3 regions of the Zhongshania borealis genome follow, and region 1 is predicted to be linked to each of the others. Evidence: predicted binding sites of a transcription regulator. Region 1 holds the regulator's gene; each other region holds the start of a gene.

Region 1 (7,711 bases):
TATTAGCCTCGGCTAAGTTATTAGCAAATCAAATGATCTAATACTCGGCAATACAGTCGGCAAGAATAGCCTTTACCTGCAACATGCCGGTATCAATAACGGCGCGAATATCTTCCATCGTAATCAGATTATCGCTAAGTCCCGCCCCTGGATTCACGACCAACGACACTGAAGCATATTCCAAACCAGCCTCTCTCGCGAGCGCGGCCTCGGGCATTGCGGTCATACCGACGATGTCGTTACCGTCATTTGCCAGTCGCCTAATCTCCGCGGCCGTCTCCAAACGCGGGCCCTGCGTCACGGCATACACACCATAGTCTTCGAACGCAATATTGGCGTCAACAGCCGCATTAGCGAGTCGAGAACGCAAATCCTGGCTGTAGGGATAGCTGAAATCGATATGCTCAACCTTGCCATTCTCACCATCAAAAAAGGTTTGCGCACGGCCCCAAGTGTAATCGTTAATCTGGTCCGGAATGGCAATAACCCCCGCCACAAAACGCTCACTAATACCACCAACAGCGTTAACCGCAATAACGGCGTCTACACCCGCCTGCTTGAGCGCTGAAATGTTTGCGCGATAGTTAATCGCGTGCGGTGGAATTTCATGGCCGTGACCATGCCTAGCAAGAAACAAAAATTCAGCCGATTTATAACGTATCCGCTGTAGCATTGCGCTAGGCACACCAAAGGGCGTTTCAACTGCGGTTTCTTCTAGCACTTCGGCACCAGGCCAATCACACAAGCCTGTTCCGCCAATAACCGCTATTGTTTTAGTCATTTTTTAACTCCGCAATCCGCCCTTGGGCATTTTCAATTGTTATGGGATCCATCTTAACCGTGGTGGTCGGAAACGCTACATCACCGCCGAGCTCATGAATAATCGCGAGTATCTGCAATAACACATCTTGTTTTATTCGGTGATACTCAACCCAATTAGTGGTTTTGGTAAAGGTGTAGACAAAGAAATCCAATGACGACGCATTGTATTTATTAAAATTTACAATCAATGTTTTGGCCAAGTCTATGTCGGCGTGATTTTCCAACATAGCCCGAACCTTATCGATAATCGCCGGTAACCGCGCGGCATCGTCGTAGCGCACGCCGATAGTTTCATAGATTCGGCGATTTAGCATTCGTGATGGATTTTCGACAGAAATTTGAGCAAAGGTCGCATTCGGTACATAGAGCGGCCGCTGATCAAAAGTACGGATCCGGGTTTGCCGCCACCCGATATTTTCTACGGTTCCTTCAATATTTTTATCAGGAGAGCGAATCCAATCACCAACCGAAAACGGCCGGTCTAAATACACCATTAAACCGCCAAAAAAATTGGCCAGCAAATCTTTGGCGGCAAAGCCCACTGCAATCCCACCAATACCCCCAAAGGCTAAAACTCCAGATATGCTATAACCTAAATTTTGCAGAATCATTAATCCAGAGACTATGATCACCGCCGTGCGCACCAATTTACCCAATGCCATTACAGTAGTGCGGTCTATGGGTTCATCTTTCGCCGTATAGTCATCCGACAACAGACGCAATTCTATCTGCCGTACCAGTGCCACCAAAAACCAAGCGAGTATTAACACCACACCCACAGCGCGCATTGAATCTAGCGCTGAAAAAATTTCAGCATCAGTTGACCGCCCAATAATTTCCAACACATGACTGGCACCAACCGCCCAAACCATAAGTATTGCGGGCCGACGTGCGGCATCGAGAAGCGCGTCGTCCCAAAGGTTGCGAGTTTTGGCAAACTTAAGCGCCAAACGTGCCATCAAGCGGCTAACAAAAAGATTTGCCGCTAAAATGATTAGCACGACAATAAACACATCACCCAACCACGGATATTGATCAGGTTGAAAACTGTCCCACCACTGTTTAAACATCACCGTTTTCCGTCATCTTGCCTATACAATTTCATTGCTAAGCCGCGCTGGCTTATACAAATGCACCATAAAAAATCAGTTTTAAAATAATGATAATAATCAAATATCAGAGCTAGCTTACTGAATATACAGTGAATTGTATAAAAGGCCTACCGCCACAATCCATACCAAATTTAGGACCCCGCAAAAATACCTACTAGACAGCAATTTTCTAAGTGTTAGTTTGAACCTAGGCTTTAGCAGAGGTGGCAATCATGACAAGACTAAGACCCCAAGTCGGAAACTGGTATAAAGATATTGAGACCGAACAACTCTTTGAGGTTGTCGCCGTAGACGACGGCAGTGACTCTGTTGAAGCACAGTTAATCGACGGTGAGCTCTGTCAATATGACATGGAGAGCTGGCGACAATTGAATTTAGAACGAGTAGAAGAGCCCGAAGATTGGCGAAACGCCTTTGAATTAAGTGATGATGACTACCGTTTTCTCGACGACACTATGGTCCCGGAAAACTGGAACAACCCGCTCTCAGAAATCGAAACAGACGTTATAAACGGCTTACTGGACGAATACTGACTGCAAGCAGTCGTCACCGACATTATTAAAAAACATGCGCCACCCGTCTTAGTTACACTTTGACGGGTTTTTTATATCGCCGCAAAAACAGCAGCTCCTTCGCATTTCATACTTGCTATCCATAAAACACTGTATATACTGACAGTACCTGTATAGATAAACAGATACTAAAATTATGGAAAAGCTCACAGCACGGCAAGCCCAAATTTTACAGTTGATCAAAGACCATATTGCGGACACGGGCTACCCACCTACTCGTGCGGATATTGCTCGAGTACTTGGTTTCCGCTCACCGAATGCTGCCGAAGAACATCTTAAGGCCCTCGCCAGAAAAGGTGCTATTGAGATCATTCCCGGTGCATCAAGGGGCATACGCCTGCCAGAATATCTCGGCATCCCAGTTATCGGCCGCGTAGCCGCAGGTAACCCAATATTGGCAGAAGCCAATATTGAGGATTACTGCGATATGCCGGCGTCCATATTTTCGCCGAGTGCAGATTACTTTCTTCGCGTAAAAGGCGACAGCATGATTAATGTCGGCATTTTCGACGATGATCTATTGGCCGTGCACCGCACTAGCGAGGCTCGCAATGGCCAAATCGTCGTGGCAAGAATTGACAATGAAGTCACTGTTAAGCGTTTCCAACAACAAAAGAGCAAACACCTCATTGCCCTGATTGCAGAAAATCCGGACTACGAGCCAATTCAAGTAGATTTACGCGAGCAGGACTTTGCCATCGAAGGCTTAAGTGTTGGCGTATTACGGCGCGGGAGTTAAAAATATGACTTGTATAGAGCAGATCCCTCTACATTACGCATCTGAATCTGCGGTTGCCGCTGGTCAGATTACCGAAATCACCATGCACAGCGACGCTCACCTGTCTAAGCCGCTATTAGCGGCCATGCTGACCCAACTCAGTGCCAATTCTGACCAGCGCTGGCTTTGCTGGGTAGCGGATCGCCCACTAAAGCCTCTGCTCAGTGAATCGAACCATCAGCACGGCCGAAAAATACTGCAGGTTGTGTCTAATACTGATCGAGATTTAACTGAAATAGCTATTCGTGCCCTAGAACGCGGCAAAAGCCATACCGTGGCAATGCTACTAGAAAGGCCTCTGCGCGACGATGAACGTCTGGCACTGGCCAGTGCGGCCAAAGCAGGTGCTGCGGAGTGTTTAGTGATTTTAATGCAGGCCTAAGAGACCTAGAGCCCGAACTCCTACCCTCAATTCAGAGCAAGCATGGTCCAAGCAGATCGTTAGTGGACGATTTTGGCCTGCAATTCCAGCTCATCAAGGTCGGCTTCGCCATCTTCTGCGAAGGCGTCCTCTTCGGCAGCGGTAGATACAGCTTCAATACCGGCTTGCACCATGGCACGAGCTATTTCTAAGCATGAACCATTGATATGTTCTCTAGTTTCATCTGAGAAACGAATCGTCACTAGTGGGTTTTCGTCACCTTCAGAACGTTGTAACACAACGTCGCCGTTAGCAAGTTCAACCAATTCTAAATATGACAGCACAAAGGATTCCTTGATATTTCTAGCGCCAACACGGCGCCGTTGCCCGTATTGTATCAAACCTCTTAAGCTAGATGCCAACCGCGGTTTATTTCAATATTCCATTAAGGTGGCGCGATGACGAGCAATCATCGATTTTAATTCGTGCAGGCATACTGCCAAATCAGGTTTTGGCGCGTTTTCAATTTGACCATCCCAAGCTAACACCCCCCGTGGCGCGGGACTTGCAGCCGTGGTTTGGATGAAAGCGTAATTAACGATGACTTCTAGCCAGCCAGGCTCTACTTCCCGACCCGCTAACTCCTCCAGTTCTGGTGGAAGGTCATCTGCTACGAATGATCGAGCATTAAACTGCCCTTGGGGCAATGTCAGTGCAAACTTGGGCTGTTGATCTATCACGTCAGCAAGGTGGCACTGGTAGGCTAATAACAACTGCCACACGATTGAATCGGTAGTGGCGCGCTGAATGTGCCCGCCCCACTCATTCGCATCAGTTGAATCAAGCTGACCAAGATACTGCTCAGCAAAATAGATGTGTAAATTACACTGGCCGCGAAAGCTTTCTTTTAGTCCCGCCAATTACTTACTCACCTTTGTTTTCTTAGCTGGCTTTTTTGCCGCAGCAGTTTTCGTCGCCTTAGCGGCCTTTTCGCGCACTACCCACTTATCATTTTCGTAGAACGCTGCCCAACCCGATGGCTTACCGTCAACTTCGGTCTGCACATACTGTTCTTTGGTTTTGCGACTGTAGCGAATCACCGCGTCACGGCCCTCTTTGTCTTTGGCCGGCGCCGCAAACAAAAAGGCGTACTTCTCGTCGATCTCACTTTGATGTGGCAGTATCTCTTTTACCAAAGGCGCCCGAGTTTCTCTGTTCCGCGGAAAACCGCTAGCCGCCAAAAACAGCCCTGCAGCGCCGTCGCGGAGAATATAATGGTCATCGACTTTTTCACATTGGAGCTCAGGCATCGGCACCGGGTCCATCTTCGGAGGAGCGGCTTCGCCGCTGCGCAGAAGCTTGCGGGTGTTCTTACACTCCTCGCCAGTACAACCAAAATACTTGCCAAAACGACCCGTTTTTAGCTGCATATCTAGGCCACATTTATCGCATTCGATAAGTGGACCTTCATAACCTTTGACTTTAAAACTGCCCTCTTCGATTTCGTGTCCACTACAGTCAGGATTGTTACCACAGACATGGAGTTTTCGCGCGGCATCAATAATGTAGCTTTCCATGGCAGTATTACATATTCCACAGCGGCGCTTGCTGCGTAAAACCTTAGACTCAGCCTCATCATCGTCGCTATCGATGCTGACAAAATCTTCTGCTGCGACAAGGTTTATGGTTTGTTTACAGCGCTCTTTCGGCGGCAATGCATAACCGGAACAACCTAAGAACACGCCAGTACTGGCTGTGCGAATTTGCATTGTACGGCCGCAATTAGGACACGGAATATCGGTCCCAGTAGGTAAATTATTCCGCATTCCTAGGCCTTCGGCCTCGGCTATCTCGAGCGTTTGACGAAACTCAGCGTAAAATTCGTTGAGTAAGTTCTTCCAATTCTTGCCGCCATTTGCGACCTCATCCAATAACTCTTCCATTCTCGCCGTAAAACTGTAATCCAGCAGATTACTAAAGCTTTCAACGAGACGATCAGTGACAATATCGCCCATTTTTTCTGCATAAAAACGCCGATTATCAACACGCACATAACCGCGGTCTTGGATAGTAGAAATAATCGAAGCATAGGTTGATGGACGGCCGATACCACGCTTTTCGAGTTCCTTAACCAGTGCTGCCTCTGAATAACGTGGCGCAGGTTTCGTAAAGTGCTGGGTGGGATCAAGCTTGATTAATTCGAGACGATCACCAACCTTCACGTCTGGCAATTCTTGATCATCTTCCTTTTTGCTAACATTTGGCGGCTGCACTTTCATATAGCCATCAAACAGCATTACTCGTCCGCGCGTACGGAGCTCATAATCACCAGCTGTAACAACGATTGACGTACTAGTAAAGCTGGCGGACGCCATCTGACATGCCACAAACTGACGCCAAATAAGAACATAAAGCCGTTCGGCGTCGCGCTCCATACCGGCCAATTGAGTCGGTTCGATATTGACATCAGACGGACGAATCGCTTCATGCGCTTCTTGAGCGCCCTCCTTACTTGAATACGATTTCGGCGCGTCCGGCAAATAAGACTTGGCAAAATTACTACTTATATAGTCGCGACAGGCCGCGACCGCATCAACGCTCAAGTTTGTCGAATCGGTACGCATATAAGTGATGTAGCCCGCCTCATAAAGTCGCTGCGCCATCATCATGGTTTTCTTAACGCCAAAGCCAAGACGCGTGCTCGCAGCCTGCTGTAAGGTCGAGGTAATATAAGGCGCACTTGGATGACTTTTTGTAGGCTTGTCTTCTCTAGCCGTAACGCTGTAGTCAACGCCGCGCAAGACCGTTGCAGCCGCCATGGCGTCGGTTTCATTATTGGGACGGAAATTTGCCCCCGCTTGCTTTTTAACTTCGAGGCGGAGCTGTCCCTTTGCTGATTTATTCTCGGTGTGGATTTGCCAGTATTCTTCAGGAATAAATGCCCGGATTTCCTTCTCGCGATCGACAATCAATCGCACGGCAACAGATTGAACACGCCCGGCCGAGAGTCCGCGAGCAATTTTTGCCCACAGTAGCGGCGATACCATATAGCCAACGACCCGATCCAGAAACCGTCGGGCTTGCTGGGCATTAACTCGGTCAATATCGAGTTCAGTGGGTTTTTCAAAAGCAGCCTGAATCGCCTTCTTGGTGATCTCATTAAACACGACGCGTTTATACCGGCTATCATCGCCACCGATGGCTTCACGCAGATGCCAGGCAATTGCCTCCCCTTCGCGGTCCAAATCCGTCGCTAGATAGATGGTGTCGGCATTTTCCGCTAATTTGCGCAATTCACTTACGACTTTTTCTTTACCCGGTAAAATTTCATAGTGCGCAGCCCAATCCTTTTCCGGATCAATGCCCATACGAGCAATAAGCTGCTGTCGCGATTTCTTCTTTTTGTGTAATTCTTTCTCTTCAGGCGCCATTTTACGGGTTAATGCCGCCGCCTTAGCACGCTCTTTAGGATCTACCGTGCTCGCCTTGGCGCTACCACTTGTCGGCAGGTCACGGATATGGCCAATACTGGACTTCACGATAAACTCTGAACCCAGGTATTTGTTAATGGTCTTCGCCTTCGCCGGCGATTCCACAATAACCAAAGATTTGCCCATATTATCCTTCTGCAATTGAAATAAGTACGTGACGCCTTAGCGGCGAGAGGCGACATATATAAGTGTTCATTTCGCCAGGGTCAAGGGGATAGCCAAGGGTTTTTTTCCCCAAGCAGTTTAATCCAGTGCCCCATCATCGGCTTTAAGCAGCTCGAACCGTGCCACCATTTCCCCTTTATATTCAAGGAGTTCAGTAAACATTGCCAAAGGCCTAACCCACAGCTCCGCAGCACCATAAAGTGGTCGATAAACAACGAGCAATTCTTCTGTCTCACTATGGGTGGCTACTTCATATACTTTGTATTCACCACCTTTATAATGCCGGTAGAGTCCTGCCGGAAGATTATTCGTTGCCAAAGTCTTTTTCCCCAACTGTTTCCAAGGCCCCTTTTTCAATAATGCCGTTAAGGCACTGGGCAATATCTGCGACCATCGTCTCGTCAGCTTGT
Region 2 (7,711 bases), on a different contig from region 1:
GGTTTAGTTTTTTCTAATGACTAACTTCTCAGTAAAAGGTACGCCATGCACCTGAGTATTATTTGTCGCATAATCGGCATGCTGTTAATGATATTCAGCCTAACCATGGCTGTTCCCGCGGTGCTGGCTATTGTCTTTGGCGACGGCGCGGTAATGGCCTTTGTATGGGCTTTTGTACTGACCTTTTGCAGCGGGCTATTACTGTGGATTGGCAATCTGAAACAACGCCACGAATTAAGCATTCGCGACGGTTTTTTGGTTGTCTCTTTATTCTGGACGGTACTTGGCCTTTTCGGTGCGTTACCTTTTTATCTCGCCGAGAGCCCCGGGCTTTCGGTCAGTGAATCGGTCTTTGAATCCATTTCCGGGCTCACCACTACCGGCGCAACGGTCATCACAGGCCTTGATGACTTACCTATTTCAATTTTATTTTACCGCCAATTTTTACAATGGCTAGGTGGAATTGGCATCATCGTTATTGCGGTTGCCATCCTGCCCATACTCGGCATTGGTGGCATGCAGTTGTATCGAGCCGAAATACCGGGACCAGTCAAAGACAACAAACTAACGCCCCGCATTACTGGCACTGCCAAAGTCCTGTTCTTAATGTATCTATCCCTAACGGGCGTCTGTGCACTCGCGTATTGGCTAGCCGGAATGAGTATTTTTGATGCCATTAGCCATTCGTTTTCCACCGTAGCGATTGGTGGTTTTTCAACCCACGACGCCAGCATGGGGTATTTTGATAGTCCGCTGATTTTAATGATTTGCAGTGCGTTTATGCTTTTTGCCGGCATGAGTTTCGCTATACACTTCCACGTTTGGCGGGCCCGTTCACTCAGGCATTACTTCCGGGATTCAGAGACCAAGTTTTACTTATCCGTGGTCGGCATTGCGATCGCTATTATTTCGATTTATTTGTTTACTAGCGGTACCTACAATCTTAACGACAGTATAGTTCACGGCATATTTCACACAGTATCAGTGGCAACCACCGCCGGTTTTGGCGCCGAAGACTTCTCTATTTGGCCAAGTTTTTTACCTGTTGCAGTGATAATGCTGTCATTCATGGGTGGCTGCGCGGGCTCCACCGGTGGCGGTATGAAAGCCGTTAGGATTATGTTGGTCGCCAAGCAAGGCATTCGCGAAATGAACCAGCTAATTCACCCTAATGCGGTTATTCCCCTAAAAATTGGTGCTCATCGCGTTGAAGCGAAAATCGTAAGCGCAGTGTGGAGTTTTGTCGGCGTATATATGATTTCTTTTATCATCATTACCTTGGCAATGATGGCCTGCGGACTCGACTCACTCACTGCATTTTCAGCGACCGCCGCTGCGATCAATAATATGGGGCCAGGCTTAGGTGACGTTGCCGCAAGCTACCGCAGTGTGAGTGACACCGGAAAATGGATTTTGTGCTATGCGATGCTACTTGGCCGCTTGGAGATTTTTACGCTACTGGTATTGTTAATGCCCGCATTCTGGCGACGCTAGGCAATGGTTAATCATCTCGCAGCCGCAGATAGTAGAGCCAAATGGAATCAACGGCACCAGCAGCGCAGCATGCCAGTGCCTGCGTGCAGGGTACTGCAGGAACATTGCGACTTACTACCCGCCAGCGGAACGGCACTAGACCTCGCCTGCGGCTTAGGCGGCAATGCTGTCTTACTCGCCAAGTCTGGGCTATCTTGCACGGCACTGGATATCTCTGATATTGCCCTTATTCGCCTGTACGATTATGCCCAAGAGCAAAAATTATCCATCCATACAGAACTAGCGAATATCGAAAATGACGACTTCACCCTAGCGCCGCAGTGTTACGATGTTATTGTCGTAAGTTATTTCCTTTATCGGCCTTTATTCTCGGCACTCGCCGCTGCGCTAAAGCCCGGTGGCTTATTGTTTTATCAAACTTTTGTAAATGCCGGTGTGAAGGATCAAGCTGGGCCCAAGAATAAATCCTTTTACTTGAGTGAAAGGGAATTACTGTCACAGTTTCAAAATCTAGATATAAGATATTATTGTGAACGTGCAAATGACGACGGCCTTAATGCAAGTACGGTAGCGGAATTAATTGCATGCAAACCAAATGCGCTAAAATCACTGCAGTGAGAAATCACTTTTATTTAGCTAGGTAAACCATGGGTTATCTTGTTCTGGCAATTAGCTTGTTAATTTCTGTCGCACTTGCGGCAGCGAGCTATTTCGGCCTTAAAACAGACTATCAACCTGCACTTTTGGCCTTAGCGGTACTCACTAGCTGTACTGTATTGTTGAGCTTTTCTTTCTGTATATACCTCGAGTTACAGCGCGGACGCACGCGAAAAATACTCGCTGAGAATCGGAAACTAACATTGCTTCTTGAGCATGGTTCCTCTGCAATGCTACTGCTCAATACTGATTTAGAACCCGAGTACATCAATTACCGCCATCCCAGTATCGAAAAACTTGGGCTTGATCATTCTTCACATGCTTTCGACATAATGAAATGGGAAAAGTATGTGTCAGCCGAAACGAAGGCACTAATTCGCGAGGCTATAGATGATGGCCTTACCTGGCAAGGCGAGCTATGGTTCGGTGACGCAGATCAAGCCCAATACTTGCAAACGACTATATCGCCCGTCGTGAATAGCGAAGACCAGCTCCGCAAGATTGTAGTCTGTTGCGATGATATTTCCGAACACAAAGCCATTACTGATCGTCTGTTTATTCGCGAACACTATAATGTTTTAACGGGCTTACCTAACCGACAATTTGCACTGCGCAGCTTGCATTCTGCGATCGATAAATGCGCTGCGTCAAAACATGAATTTATTATTGTTCATATTGACTTGGATCGTATTCGCTATATCAATGAATCCCTCGGTCATCATATTGTCGATAAGATTTTTATTGAAACAGCAGAGCGCCTACGCCGCTGTGTTCGTGACGAACATATTCTCGCTCACCTTGGTGCTGATGAATTTTTAATCCTACTCGACGCCAGTAACTGCCATGATGAAGCCAGTATTCTTGCCGAAAGCTTGTGTGATCGCTGTCGTTCACCCTTTTACATTGAGCAACATGAAGTCACTATTTCTGCCAGCATCGGCCTCAGTCAATATCCACAGGATGGTAGCGATGGCAACACCCTAATGCGCAGGGCTGAAGCGGCCATGTTCAATGCAAAAAGTCAGGGCGGCGATCGTTTTTGTTTTTACAATGAAAGCATGAGTGATCAAGCTGATCGACGCTTAGAGTTAGAGAACCAACTCCGTCATGCCATTACTCGCAATGAATTTGTATTGAATTATCAACCAGTTATCAATCTTCGCAATAATCAACTGGTGGGTGTTGAAGTACTTTTGCGTTGGCAAAATAGTGAACTTGGTAATCCCGGACCCGATGAATTTATTCATATTGCCGAGCACAGCGGGCAAATTATCGCGATTGGCACCTGGGTTCTAGAACAGGCCTGCCAGCAGGTCATGACTTGGTCGCGCGCCGGCTTTCCGGCGTTGAATGTCGCGGTGAATATTTCCAGCAAGCAGTTTATTGACGGCGATATACTGGCCAGTGTTGATCGTGCGTTAAAGCAAAGTGGCTTACCCGCTGCGCAGCTTGAGTTAGAAATCACTGAGGGCCTGCTACTAAACGATACCCCGGCTATTCGCGATATCTTTAAGCAGCTCAAGGCTCGCGGCGTACACCTGTCGCTTGATGACTTTGGTACTGGGTACGCGTCCTTAAGCTATCTTAAACGTTATCCCTTCGACACCCTTAAAATCGACCGCAGTTTCGTTAACGATATCGACAACTGCCAAGACAGTATCACGCTAACCAATGCGATTATTGCCATGGCTCATAGTTTCGACATGCGCGTTATTGCTGAAGGCGTTGAAAACTTGAATCAACGCCGCATTCTCCGCGAACGCCATTGTGATATGGTTCAAGGCTACCTCTATTCCCCCGCCTTACCCGCCGATCAATTTTTAGAGTGGGCAAGCCGTTACGGCGAAATGCAGTATAGCAGGCACGTATAGTACAAATACCTACGGTAGTCGTCGGCCTTGCAAACACAACTGTGTTTATATACAGTACAAGCAACCGATAAATACCGTTCAACAAGCAGACGAGGTGGAGTATGGCGGTAGTAGCGAAGTGGATGTGTGACAGGGACAACAGTATGTTTGACAACAAAAAAGATGCCGACGCCTATGACAAAATGCTGGAGCTGGCTGAAGGTTTTACCGCCTTGCTGCAAGAACATATTCCTGGCGTAGACGAGACCCAAGCTGAGGAATTTGGCATATTCCTGTCTAAGAACAAAGAAGCGGTGATGCTTGCCTGTAAGGGCAGGGTAGAAGCGCTAGCTGAGATCGACAATGACGCTGCGCCCAGCAATGTTAGCCCCTTGGCAGCGCAAGCTTAAGCTCACCGTTTTAATAAGCGTAGCCCAATCGCTACGCTTTTGTATTACTGCGATTAGCCTATTTAGCCCGACTGTCTTTAATCAGCTCGTATGCCGCCTGTATTTCTTGCGCCTTCTCTGTCGCTATTTTCATCATGTCTTCAGGCACGCCCTTGGCAATTAATTTGTCTGGATGGTGCTGACTCATTAATTTTCGGTAAGCGCGTTTTATTTCAGCATCGCTCATCGACTCAGTGACACCAATCGCTTTGTAGGCCGCCGCAAGTTCGCTGGCACTATTCTGGCCAGATCGCTGACCACCGCCAGTGCCGCGCCCATGAAACTGACGCTGAGCCATAGCCATCTCGAGAAGGCGCTGAAATTCCCGCGCAGACACACCAAGATACCCTGCAACCCGCAACAGTATGTCCTTTTCGGCGGAATCAACTTCACCGTCGGCCAAAGCCATGGTCAATACCGCTTCCAAAAGCATTTGTCGTAACAATGGCTGAGTTTTTGCCACCAACAAAAAATCAGAAATCTGCGGCGCCAATTCGAAATCGTCAGCACTGCCTTCTTTAAAACGCGTTATTGCCTCGGCACGGCGCGCACCAGTCAAACCAAACTGCGCAATAATCGCTTCTGCTTGAGCAACTTCAGATTCACAAACCCGACCGTCGGCTTTAGCAACGTGTCCCATTACCCTAAACACGGTGTCGAACAACACGCCCTGAATGCGCTCGCGTTCGGCGCCATAATTAAAGCCCATTGCTTGTTTAAGGCCGCGATCAAAGAATACGCCTACACCAAAGCCCAATAGCGCAAAAAGTGGGCCGCCCATCAAAAAGCCCAAAAACGCGCCTATAAATTTCGCCATTACCATCATTCCTATTAAATCTGAGGGCCGATCATAACAAGTCGCCATGGCTGTCGGCTAGAATCATCCATAGCCTTAGCCCACAGCCTCGCAACTCTGTATAATTCCCGTCTTTGTTAAATCTATGGGGAAGACCGTGAGCAAGGCAGACGTCAGCACCTTTCAAGGGCTAATCTTGGCATTGCAGCAATACTGGGCCGAGCAAGGCTGCGTGTTATTACAGCCACTGGACATGGAAGTGGGTGCGGGCACCTTTCACCCCGCCACCTTTTTGCGCGCTATTGGTCCAGAAACATGGAACGCAGCCTATGTTCAGCCTTGTCGTCGACCTACTGACGGTCGCTACGGCACAAACCCCAACCGCCTGCAGCACTATTATCAGTTCCAGGTCATTATGAAGCCTTCCCCGGCCAATATTCAGGATCTGTATTTGGATTCATTGAAAATGCTCGGCATTGATCCCCAGGTTCACGATATTCGCTTTGTAGAGGATAACTGGGAATCGCCAACCCTCGGCGCCTGGGGTCTAGGCTGGGAAGTTTGGCTCAATGGAATGGAGGTGACGCAGTTCACCTATTTCCAGCAAGTCGGTGGCCTAGAATGCTATCCGGTTAGTGGGGAGATCACCTATGGCCTAGAACGTATTGCCATGTACCTCCAAGGCGTAGACAGTATTTACGATTTAGTTTGGACCAAAGGCCCGGCGGGCAATGTCACTTATGGCGACGTTTTTCATCAAAACGAAGTTGAGATGTCGCACTTTAACTTTGAAGAGGCGGATGTCGAGCAGCTGTTCAAGCAATTCGATCACTGTGAATCCGAAAGTCAGCGCTTGATTGAGAAAGGGCTTCCGCTGCCTGCTTACGAAATGGTAATGAAAGCCTCACACGCGTTTAACCTATTAGACGCCCGGCATGCGATATCGGTCACTGAGCGCCAACGTTTTATACTACGCGTGCGCAGCTTAGCGCGCGCAGTAGCGCAAGCCTATTTCGATGCGCGCCTAAAACTCGGCTTCCCGCTGGCACCAGAACATCTGCGTGACGAAGTGTTGGCAGCTGCTGCGGAGAACAAATAATGAGCACACGTGATCTATTAATTGAAATTGGTACCGAAGAGCTGCCACCCAAAGCGCTTAAGGGTTTGTCCGCGGACTTTAGCACAAGCATCAGTAATCAACTGAACGAAAGGGCTCTAGGTTTCGCGTCGCTGAAGAGTTTTGCTACTCCTCGCCGTTTAGCCGTACTTATTTGTGATTTGGCTGAAACCGCAGCCGATCGCAAAATAGAAGTCTGGGGGCCACCAGCGAGCGTCGCCTTTGATACCGACGGTAATCCCAGCAAAGCAGCCCTAGCATTCGCAAAGAAAAACCAACTCGATAGCAGTGATCTCAAAAATCATATAGCGAACGATGGTAAGCAAGACAAACTCTGCCTTCGCAGCGTCGTTAGCGGTGACCAAACCACAGCGATTGTTGCACAAATCACCAATACCGCATTAGCGGCATTGCCTATTGCAAAGCGCATGCGCTGGGGTGCGTCGCGTGCTGAATTTGTCCGACCGATACACTGGCTTACCATTGTGTATGGTGAAGAAGTTATTGGTGAAACGATTTTTGATTTACGTGCGGATCGCTTAAGCCGTGGTCATCGCTTCCATTGCAATGAAAGTTTGTCGATTACTAGCGCAGCAGCCTATGAGGCAATTTTACGGGACCAAGGCAAAGTAATCGCAGATTACGATACCCGTCAGCAAGACATACGCGAGCAGGTTACTAAACTCGGCGAATCACTAGGTGGTAAAGCTATAATTGATCCAGATCTTTTAGATGAAGTAACCGCACTTGTTGAATGGCCCGTGGCACTGGCAGGGAGCTTTGAGGAGCGCTTTTTGAAAGTACCACCCGAAGCGCTTGTTTCATCAATGAAAGAGCATCAAAAATACTTCCATGTTACAGATTCTAACGGCAAACTTATGCCGAACTTTATTACCGTTGCCAATATAGAAAGTCGTGACCCACAGAAAGTAATCGACGGCAACGAGAGGGTTATTCGTCCGCGCCTAAGTGACGCCGCGTTTTTCTTCGAAACGGATTGTAAAACCAGTTTGGAAACCCGTCGCGAAAAACTACGCACGGTTGTTTTCCAGGCAAAGCTTGGCACTATCTTCGACAAGACTGAACGCGTCGCGTCGTTAAGCGCTGCTATTGCAAAACTTCTTAACACCGACCCGAGTAGTGCGGTGCGTGCGGCGAACTTATGTAAGAGTGATCTGGTTACCGAGATGGTACTGGAGTTTGACGACCTACAAGGGATTGCTGGGTACTATTACGCGCTAAACGATGGCGAAGCAGAGGATGTCGCGCTGGCAATGAATGAGCAGTATATGCCGCGCTTTGCCGGTGATGTATTGCCACAAACCCTCACTGGCACTATTGTCGCACT
Region 3 (7,711 bases), on a different contig from region 1:
TACTGCAGTTTTAGTACTGTGACTCTGGCATGGCAACGACAATGCCGTCCATTTCTTCGGTCAGGAATACTTGGCAGCTAAGACGGCTCGTTTCTTGGGGCTCGAGAACGCAATCCAGCATTTCGGTTTCTGTGCTGTCTGGTTCGTCAACTTTGGCAACCCAGGCAGGATCAATATAGCAGTGGCAGGTTGCACAGCTACAGCAGCCGCCGCACTCGCCAAGAATACCGTCTATGCCATTGTCGACAGCAGCTTGCATGATGCTGGTGCCAACTTCAGCGTGAACTTCTTGGATCTCACCGCCGTGGGATTTGAAAAAAATTAAAGGCATGGTTTTCTCTCTTACTTCCTATTGATTGGTGAAGGCGTCTTTGATGTCGGTGGTATCGTCGGCAAGTTTCTTTGGGTCGACGATTTGACCGGTGGTCAAGGCGCGTTTGCTGGTCATAAATTCCTTGGGACGATTCACTGCATCGACGGCAATGAAGCGGCCTTCACAGAAATAGAACGCGGCAAAGCTACGGCTGTTTTCGCTGTCGCCACGAATAATGACTTCGTCAAAGCCTTGGGATAAACCGGCAATTTGGAGTTTTAGGTCATACTGATCAGACCAAAACCACGGCAGGGCGTTGTAGGCTTCGAGTTTTCCGCAGACAGTTTTAGCGGCAATCTTGGCTTGATCGGTGGCATTCTGTACTGATTCCAAACGCAGTTTACGCTGATAAATGGGGTTGAAGTGGTTGGTGCAGTCGCCAGCGGCAACAATATTGTGATCATTGGTGCGGGCGAACTCGTCGACGGCAATGCCATTGTCGATGGTCAGGCCAGCGGCTTCAGCAATTTCAATATTGGGTATAACACCAACGCCAATAATAACGAGGTCGGCGGGGATGGTTGTGCCGTCGCTCAGGCGAACGCCTTCAACGTGCTGCTCGCCGGTAATAGCGTCAACACCGGCTTCGGTACGAATATCGACACCTTCTTCGGTGTGCACGCGGGTATAGAACGCAGAGACTTCTGGTGCAGTGACGCGCTGTAGCACGCGGCTCATGGCCTCAATAACCGTGACCGACATGCCGATTTTGCGCAGTGACGCGGCTGTTTCTAAGCCGATATAACCGCCGCCGATAATGACTGCAGATTTACCCGTGCCAGTAAACTTATGGGTTTGCTTAACATCGTTAAGGTCGCGCATATAAAAAACGCCGGCGAGCTCGCTGCCGGTGAAGGGAATTTTGCGCACCCGTGCGCCGGTGGTGATCGCCAATTTGGTGTAAGCAATTTCGGCATCATCTTGCAAAATAACTTTCTTGGCATCGCGATCAATACGGCTTACGCGGCAGCCTAGCAGGAGGTCGATATTGTTTTTTTCGTAGAAATTGGCAGCGCGAATTAATAGTTCGTCTTCCGATTTTTCACCGACAAAGAAGGCTTTTGATAATGGTGGGCGGTGATACGGCATATAGGGCTCGTCGCCGACGATTGAAATTTTGCCTTCCCAGCCTTCTTGGCGCAGGCTGGATGCCAGCTGTGCGGCCGCGTGACTAGCGCCAATGATTATACAATGTTCACTCATAAACCCATCCTCGCTTGGTTTTGTTTATTGCGGTGCGGCGGCGCCACACTGCCAAATTTTTCTATTTGTCGAGATTATTTGCCGGTAAATACCGCTGCGCGTTTCTCTGTAAAAGCCGCTATACCCTCGGCAAAGTCTTGAGTTTGACCGGCGATTTTTTGGAGTTCGCGCTCATTTTGTAAGCTGGCTTCCCAGCTGTTGTCAGTGGCCGCCCAGATTGCCTTTCGGGTCATGCCCAATGCTTGGCTGGGGCCGTTGGCGAGACTGCTGGCAATTTCAAAGGCCTGCGCCTCTAGCTGGCTATCCTCAGTGACACGATTAATAAGGCCCCATTCGAGGGCGCGTTCTGCACTGAGGCGATTACCGGTGAGCATGAGTTCCATGGTACGCACGCGACCAAGGGTACGGCTCAATAAATGAGTGGCGCCACCGTCGGGTACCAGGCCAATACGTGAGAAAATTTGGGCAAAGTAAGCAGTTTCACTGGCCACAACCATGTCGGCAGCTAAAGCCAGCGATGCACCAAATCCGGCGGCAGCGCCGCGAACCGCACTAATCCAGGGGATGTCTAAGTTTTTGAGCTTAAGCATTAAGGGGTTGAGTTGGTGTTCTAATACGAAGCCGAGGTCTCGTGTGGCAGGTTCATTGTCGAGCGGGCTAAGGGGGTTGCTGGGGTCTAGCGATGCGCCCGAGCAGAAGGCGCGCCCGGCGCCAGTAATAATCATGGCCCGGCAGCGACTGGCAATATCCTCGACTGCTTGGCTTATTTCAGTGACCATGAGTGGCGTCAGCGCATTCAATTTGTCGGGCGCATTTAAGGTTAAAATGCCAACCGAGTCGCGTATCTCTAGCTGAATTTGCTGAAATTCCATCACTGATCCCTATCTAAATTGCCGCAGCTATTGGCCGCTCGTTGCTATTATGTGGTCGCCGTTTACATTCACTGTGCCTAAACGAGCCCCGTATTCTGCATGTCTTGGCGTCGATGTTCCATTGCAATCGCAAACTAATTCCGGATTTTTCGCCCTTGCCATGCTGATTTTTAGGCTGCTTGGCCCGTTGATTTTTACTATTTTACATAGCGGTACAACACCGCTCGCACTGCTAAATCGCGGCTGATTTTTCAAAATGAGTTCAGGAAGGCTTTCAGTGTGGCGACAAAAAGATCGGTTTCATTCAGATTGTTGGCCGTGGTTGCTGCGTGCAGATGCGGAAATTGTTCTGGCGCAAAAGACGGCATGGGGTCGTTGCCGTTAGCGCGGCTCATTGCGCCCAGCATGGCGGAGCCAAAGGTGAGTTTTTCGACACCGTCGACAATCAGCATACGTTTTTCCATGGGCAGATCGACTTTATCTATCCAGTATTGATAGGTTTGCAGCATGAGGTGCCGAGGGAAAAACTCTAATAACAAGGGGGCTGCGCGTGGGTGCTCGAAGATAGATTTGCGAATGGAGAGAGCGAGAACAATCAGGGCCTCGCGCCAATCTCCAAAATGTTGGTCTTCTGAAATTCCGGCCTCTAAGAGCACGTAGCGCGCGACGTCTCTGAGTAATTCTGCTTTATTTTCAAAGTGGTAGTAGAGCGAGGGGGCTTTAACGCCGAGACGTTGGGCAACCAATTGTAAGCTCATACCGGAAATCCCGTGGCTGTCGATTACCGATAGCGCGGCTTTTGCGGCCAGCTCCTTCGATATAATTGGTTTTGATGGTCGTCCCAAGATAGTGTCCTTACATTAGTCCCACTGTATCCACTTACAAGTAGAAAGCCCACGTGGTATCGCCAGTACGTGGTGATATTTCTGCGACTGAATTATACCAGAAGGTATGTTAATGCCGAAGTTTGCTCGTTGCCCATCGTTAACGTGTAAAAAACTGGGGTGAAGCTGAACCGCAAGCTTGTTATTCTGCACTCCCTTTTCTAGGTGTCCTACGCCCTCGATGCTCACAGAAGAACAACTAGGTATTACTCGTCACCGCAGCGGTCATGCCCGCGTGATGGCGGTGGCCGGTGCCGGCAAAACCACGACTATGGTGGCTTTCGTTTTGGCGCGTTTGCGTGCAGGTATGGATCCACGGTTAATCCGCGTAGTTATGTTTAATAAGGCGGCGCAGCAGGACTTTAGCGCTAAATTACGCGCCGCAGCAGGGCCGGGTGCGTCGCTACCGCCGGTGCGGACCTTTCATGCCATGGGCCGTAATCTGGCTCTATCCTTGGCTAAAGAGGGGTATTTGCCGACTTTTGACCCGTCGCCCTTGGGCGATGTGCAAGCGGGGCTGGAAATGCTCAAAGCCCTACAGGCGGCCGCCGGAACATCTGCGTTGCGGGCGGCGATTCGGGATGATCAACAGCAATGGTTGGACGCGTTTTCGGGCTTTGTCGATCTCGCTAAGTCGACCTTGGCGACGCCGGAAGTCAGTTTTGCTGCGGGTGGCTACCCCGAGCAGTACCAATTATTCATTGAGGCCTTTGCACGCTTTGAACAATGGCGTAAAGCGGCGGCGCGGGTAAGCTTTGCTGACTTTCTCTACGATCCCTGTCGAGTTATTGCCAAGGACCCCGCATTGGCAGATTTCTTAGCTAACCGAGTCGAATTGTTTGTTGTCGATGAGTTTCAGGATATTAACGACATCCAATTTTTTATGCTTAAAACGCTTGTTGGCGAACGCGCCCAGCTGCAGGTTGTCGGCGATGCCGATCAGTGTATTTATGAGTTTCGGGGCGCCAAGCCTGAATACATGCTTCGTTATTTTGGTGACACTTATTCTCATCAGTCTTACCAGTTATCCCGAACTTTTCGCTACGGCCATCAGTTGGCGCTGGCGGCAGCGCAATTAATTAGTCATAACCAGCATCGCGATCCCATAATCTGTATTAGCGCTGCGACGGCCGAGTCAACCCACGTCGAGCTCTGTTTGCAAAGCCCAGATGGCGCGGTCTTCGCGCAAGCCTGCGAGGCTCAGCATAAGGAGGGTCGGGGCTACCATGAAATGGCCTTTTTATGCCGTACCTGGGCGCAAGCTGCACCGGTGGAATTGGCCTTGCTTAAGCGTGGGATTCCCAATCAGGTGATGGGGGGCAGCCGCGTGCTCGAACGTGGCGAGATTAAGGTGCTGTTGAGTTTAATACGCTTAATGGCTGGCGACTTTGCAACCTTAGATTCAGGTGAACAGACGCAGCAGTTGTTTGATATTTTGAGGTTTTGTGAGTTAAAAATTCGCCATGAGGTTTTGCGTGGCTACGCGTCGCGTATAGCGGTTCCCGATTTCAGCGCCTTGCACCGCTCCGAAGACAGCTTGTCGATCTACCAAGAAAAACGTTTGCAGGGCCTTGCTGGGGTGTTAGACCAGTTGCTTGTAGAGAAGTCAGTGGGGCGAGGTTTGCGCCGTTTTGTCAGTGAGCTCGATCTACTGACGGCAATGCGTGATAACGCCCTTAATCGTGAAGACGGCGAAAACCGAGCCGCCACTGTTACTGCGTTTATTGAGTTTGTTACTCTGCAGCAGGACCAGCAACCCGCGGCGATTTTGGCCCTCTTGGCGGGGCTTGCCGAGCAAGGCGGTAGCGATAGTGGCGCTGCCGATGCAGTCACAATCACAACCATGCATCGCAGCAAGGGCTTGGAGTGGCCGGTCGTGCTGCTGCCGAGTTTGAGTGCGCATTATATGCCTTATCAAGCCGGCAATCGGCGGCGGCAGGAGCAGGATCACCAAGAAGCGGAGCGGCGCCTGATGTACGTTGCCATGACCCGAGCGATTAAGGTTTTGTATCTGTTTGCGCCGGGCTTAGATGCTAAAAATGGCTGGTCTGTTGATCAGCGCCCCGATCTACACCTGTTACCAAGTCCATTTTTGGCGGAGATGAACTTAAGTTTGGCACGTGAAATCAGCACCCAAATCGATGCTGGTGCACGCCAGTTTGATCTGCCACGCACGCGCAGTGCAGCAGTCGCGCAGCGCTATTTGGATGCAGTTGTTCCCGACTGGACTGCCACTGACACGGAAGTCGCTGGGGTCCCCGCTCTGGGGACGCATCTGAGGCATGAAACATATGGCGCTGGTCGCGTAAGCGATATTGATGAGCAGGGTGTGCTTGTTAATTTCGCTGGCCAAAAACGGTTTTTCCCGCATTTATTGGCACCCCAGGTTTTGCATGCCCAGCCGCCATCGGCAGGTGACGAGACCCTGGAAACAAGCCCCGCGTCGGGTTTCTGTGTTGGTGATATTCTCAGCCATGAAAAGTTTGGCCGGGGCGCAGTACTTGCCGTTGACCAACACACTATCGCAGTTAAATTTAGTGCGGGCCAAAAAACCTTCCGGATCGACTTGTTTCAGGCTCGTAAAATTGCTTGAACACGGGTCGAGGAAATGGCGAAGAATCCCTGCTAATAGAACCTCCCTGCTGGACTGTTGTCTGATAGCTGTGCGTTAAATTGCGGGAACCCATTCTCGGAGGCAAAAATGAAATTAAGGATGATTAAGGCGTGCTTTGTCCAGCTAGCGGTACTGTCACTTTTTGCCTGCGCGGTGGTGAATGATGAGCCAGCGCTAGATGAGCGTTTAGCGGAATACGGATATCGCCCTGGCGAGAATGTCGAGAAGGTCGATTCCTATCAAGTTGGCGATTGGCAGTATTTGGACGAGCGTCATTTGATCTTTGGCAATGGCGAGGATCATTATTTGCTGAGTTTAAACGCAAACTGTCCCGCGCTCCAAAGTGCTGAGCACTTGGCGTTCAAACCTCGGAGTGCCGCACTACGCCGCCTAGACGACGCCATTTTCTCTAATGCGACGACGCTCGCACATTGCGAGATTGAGGCTATTTCTAAAGTGTATCCCAGCGAGTAAGCTCTATCTCGGTAAATGAGCGAACACAGAGGTGGCGTGCGTGCGGTGTCATCTCTCCTTGTTCGCGCTGTAGCCAGGCTGTGTGCATACCAATGTCGGCAGCGGCATCCAGTTCTTCAACAATGTCGGATAAAAACAAAATTTCATTGGCTGGCTTGGCGATGGCTTGCTGTATTTTCTGGTAGGACTGGGCTTCGCGCTTGGGGCCGGTGACGGTGTCGAAATAGCCTTTAAAGAAGCCAGTTAAATCGCCGCCCTCATTAAAACCAAAAAACAGTTTTTGCGCGTAAATTGACCCTGACGAGTAAACATAGAGCTCGATGTTTTGCTGATGCCAATGTTGTAGTGCGCTTAATGCGTCATCGTAAATATGGGCTTTATAGTCGCCATTGCGGTAGCCGTATTCCCACACCAAGCCTTGTAGCTGCTTTAGCGGTGTTACTTTTTGGTCGTCTGCAATCCAGCTTAGTAATTGCGTGATCAGGGCTTCGATGTCATTGCTGGCAATGTCAGTGAGTGCAGTGACTTCCTGCAGGGCACTCTTCACAGGTGAAGAGGCATGATTAGCGAGAATAAAGGCAGGAAGGTTTTTGGCCGCATAGGGGAAAAGTACCTGATGCACAAAATCAATGGAGCTCGTGGTGCCTTCAATGTCGGTGACGATGGTCTTGATCACAATAGAGTTCCCCGAGCTTATTGGCCCGCCGGGCAAATGCGTGAATATTGATCGGCAATATTGTTGCCGCTGTAGTTCGCGACCCAGCCATCGGGATTGTTAAAAAAGCGAATCGCGACTAAATCGGGTTCTGGCCCTAAATCGAACCAGTGCAAGGTATTCGCCGGCACGCTCAATAAATCGCCTTTTTCGCAGAGGATTTCAAAAACCTGGTCGCCGAGATGAAGGGCAAATAGGCCCTGACCTTCTACGAAAAAGCGCACCTCATCTTCACTGTGAGTATGTTCGGCCAGAAATTTCTGCCGCAGGGCGTCTTTCTGTGGGTTGTCGCTCGCGATGCTGATCACGTCAACGGTTTGGTAGCCTTGTTCGCGTATTAAACGACTGACATCATCTGCGTAGGCTGTTAACACGGCTTCTTGGCTATCGCCTGCACGAACGTCGTCGCGGGTTTGCCACTGCTCAAAGCGGATTCCCTCGGCGCTAAGTCGTGAACTAATTTCAATTGGATCTGTGCTGTAAGTCAGTGTTTTCGTGCTATCGGTATCGGCAAATATAGTCAGTGTGCTCATGGTGGCTCCTAGCGGCAAAGGCGCATTTTTTCGAGTTCACAAT

What was found. The regulator LexA, encoded in region 1, represses DNA repair genes until DNA is damaged. The targets are predictions, from matches to a motif close to ACTGTNTNTANANACAGT.
Region 2: ABD836_RS07865 (YebG family protein) is a predicted target of LexA. The motif match lies at 4,061-4,078, and genes of this name have one in related genera.
Region 3: ABD836_RS11980 (ATP-dependent helicase) is a predicted target of LexA. The motif match lies at 3,317-3,334, and genes of this name have one in related genera.

The regions. Positions count from the first base shown of each region.
Region 1 covers NZ_BAABDM010000001.1:891,187-898,897, forward strand. The annotation lists gene ABD836_RS04210 (S-methyl-5'-thioinosine phosphorylase) at 38-781, opposite strand; gene ABD836_RS04215 (mechanosensitive ion channel family protein) at 774-1,892, opposite strand; gene ABD836_RS04220 (DUF6763 family protein) at 2,147-2,467, shown strand; gene lexA (transcriptional repressor LexA) at 2,643-3,245, shown strand; gene ABD836_RS04230 (hypothetical protein) at 3,250-3,666, shown strand; gene ABD836_RS04235 (hypothetical protein) at 3,726-3,989, opposite strand; gene ABD836_RS04240 (hypothetical protein) at 4,080-4,565, opposite strand; gene topA (type I DNA topoisomerase) at 4,566-7,262, opposite strand; gene ABD836_RS04250 (DUF1653 domain-containing protein) at 7,380-7,619, opposite strand; gene ABD836_RS04255 (hypothetical protein) at 7,606-7,711, opposite strand, start outside.
Region 2 covers NZ_BAABDM010000002.1:332,410-340,120, forward strand. The annotation lists gene trkA (Trk system potassium transporter TrkA) at 1-17, shown strand, start outside; gene ABD836_RS07850 (TrkH family potassium uptake protein) at 46-1,494, shown strand; gene ABD836_RS07855 (class I SAM-dependent methyltransferase) at 1,498-2,112, shown strand; gene ABD836_RS07860 (putative bifunctional diguanylate cyclase/phosphodiesterase) at 2,142-4,022, shown strand; gene ABD836_RS07865 (YebG family protein) at 4,124-4,411, shown strand; gene djlA (co-chaperone DjlA) at 4,470-5,267, opposite strand; gene glyQ (glycine--tRNA ligase subunit alpha) at 5,404-6,345, shown strand; gene glyS (glycine--tRNA ligase subunit beta) at 6,345-7,711, shown strand, end outside.
Region 3 covers NZ_BAABDM010000004.1:132,031-139,741, forward strand. The annotation lists gene ABD836_RS11960 (2Fe-2S iron-sulfur cluster-binding family protein) at 11-331, opposite strand; gene ABD836_RS11965 (NAD(P)/FAD-dependent oxidoreductase) at 350-1,576, opposite strand; gene ABD836_RS11970 (enoyl-CoA hydratase-related protein) at 1,651-2,448, opposite strand; gene ABD836_RS11975 (TetR/AcrR family transcriptional regulator) at 2,700-3,293, opposite strand; gene ABD836_RS11980 (ATP-dependent helicase) at 3,514-5,925, shown strand; gene ABD836_RS11985 (DUF6491 family protein) at 6,034-6,420, shown strand; gene mtnC (acireductone synthase) at 6,398-7,096, opposite strand; gene ABD836_RS11995 (1,2-dihydroxy-3-keto-5-methylthiopentene dioxygenase) at 7,114-7,668, opposite strand; gene ABD836_RS12000 (methylthioribulose 1-phosphate dehydratase) at 7,677-7,711, opposite strand, start outside.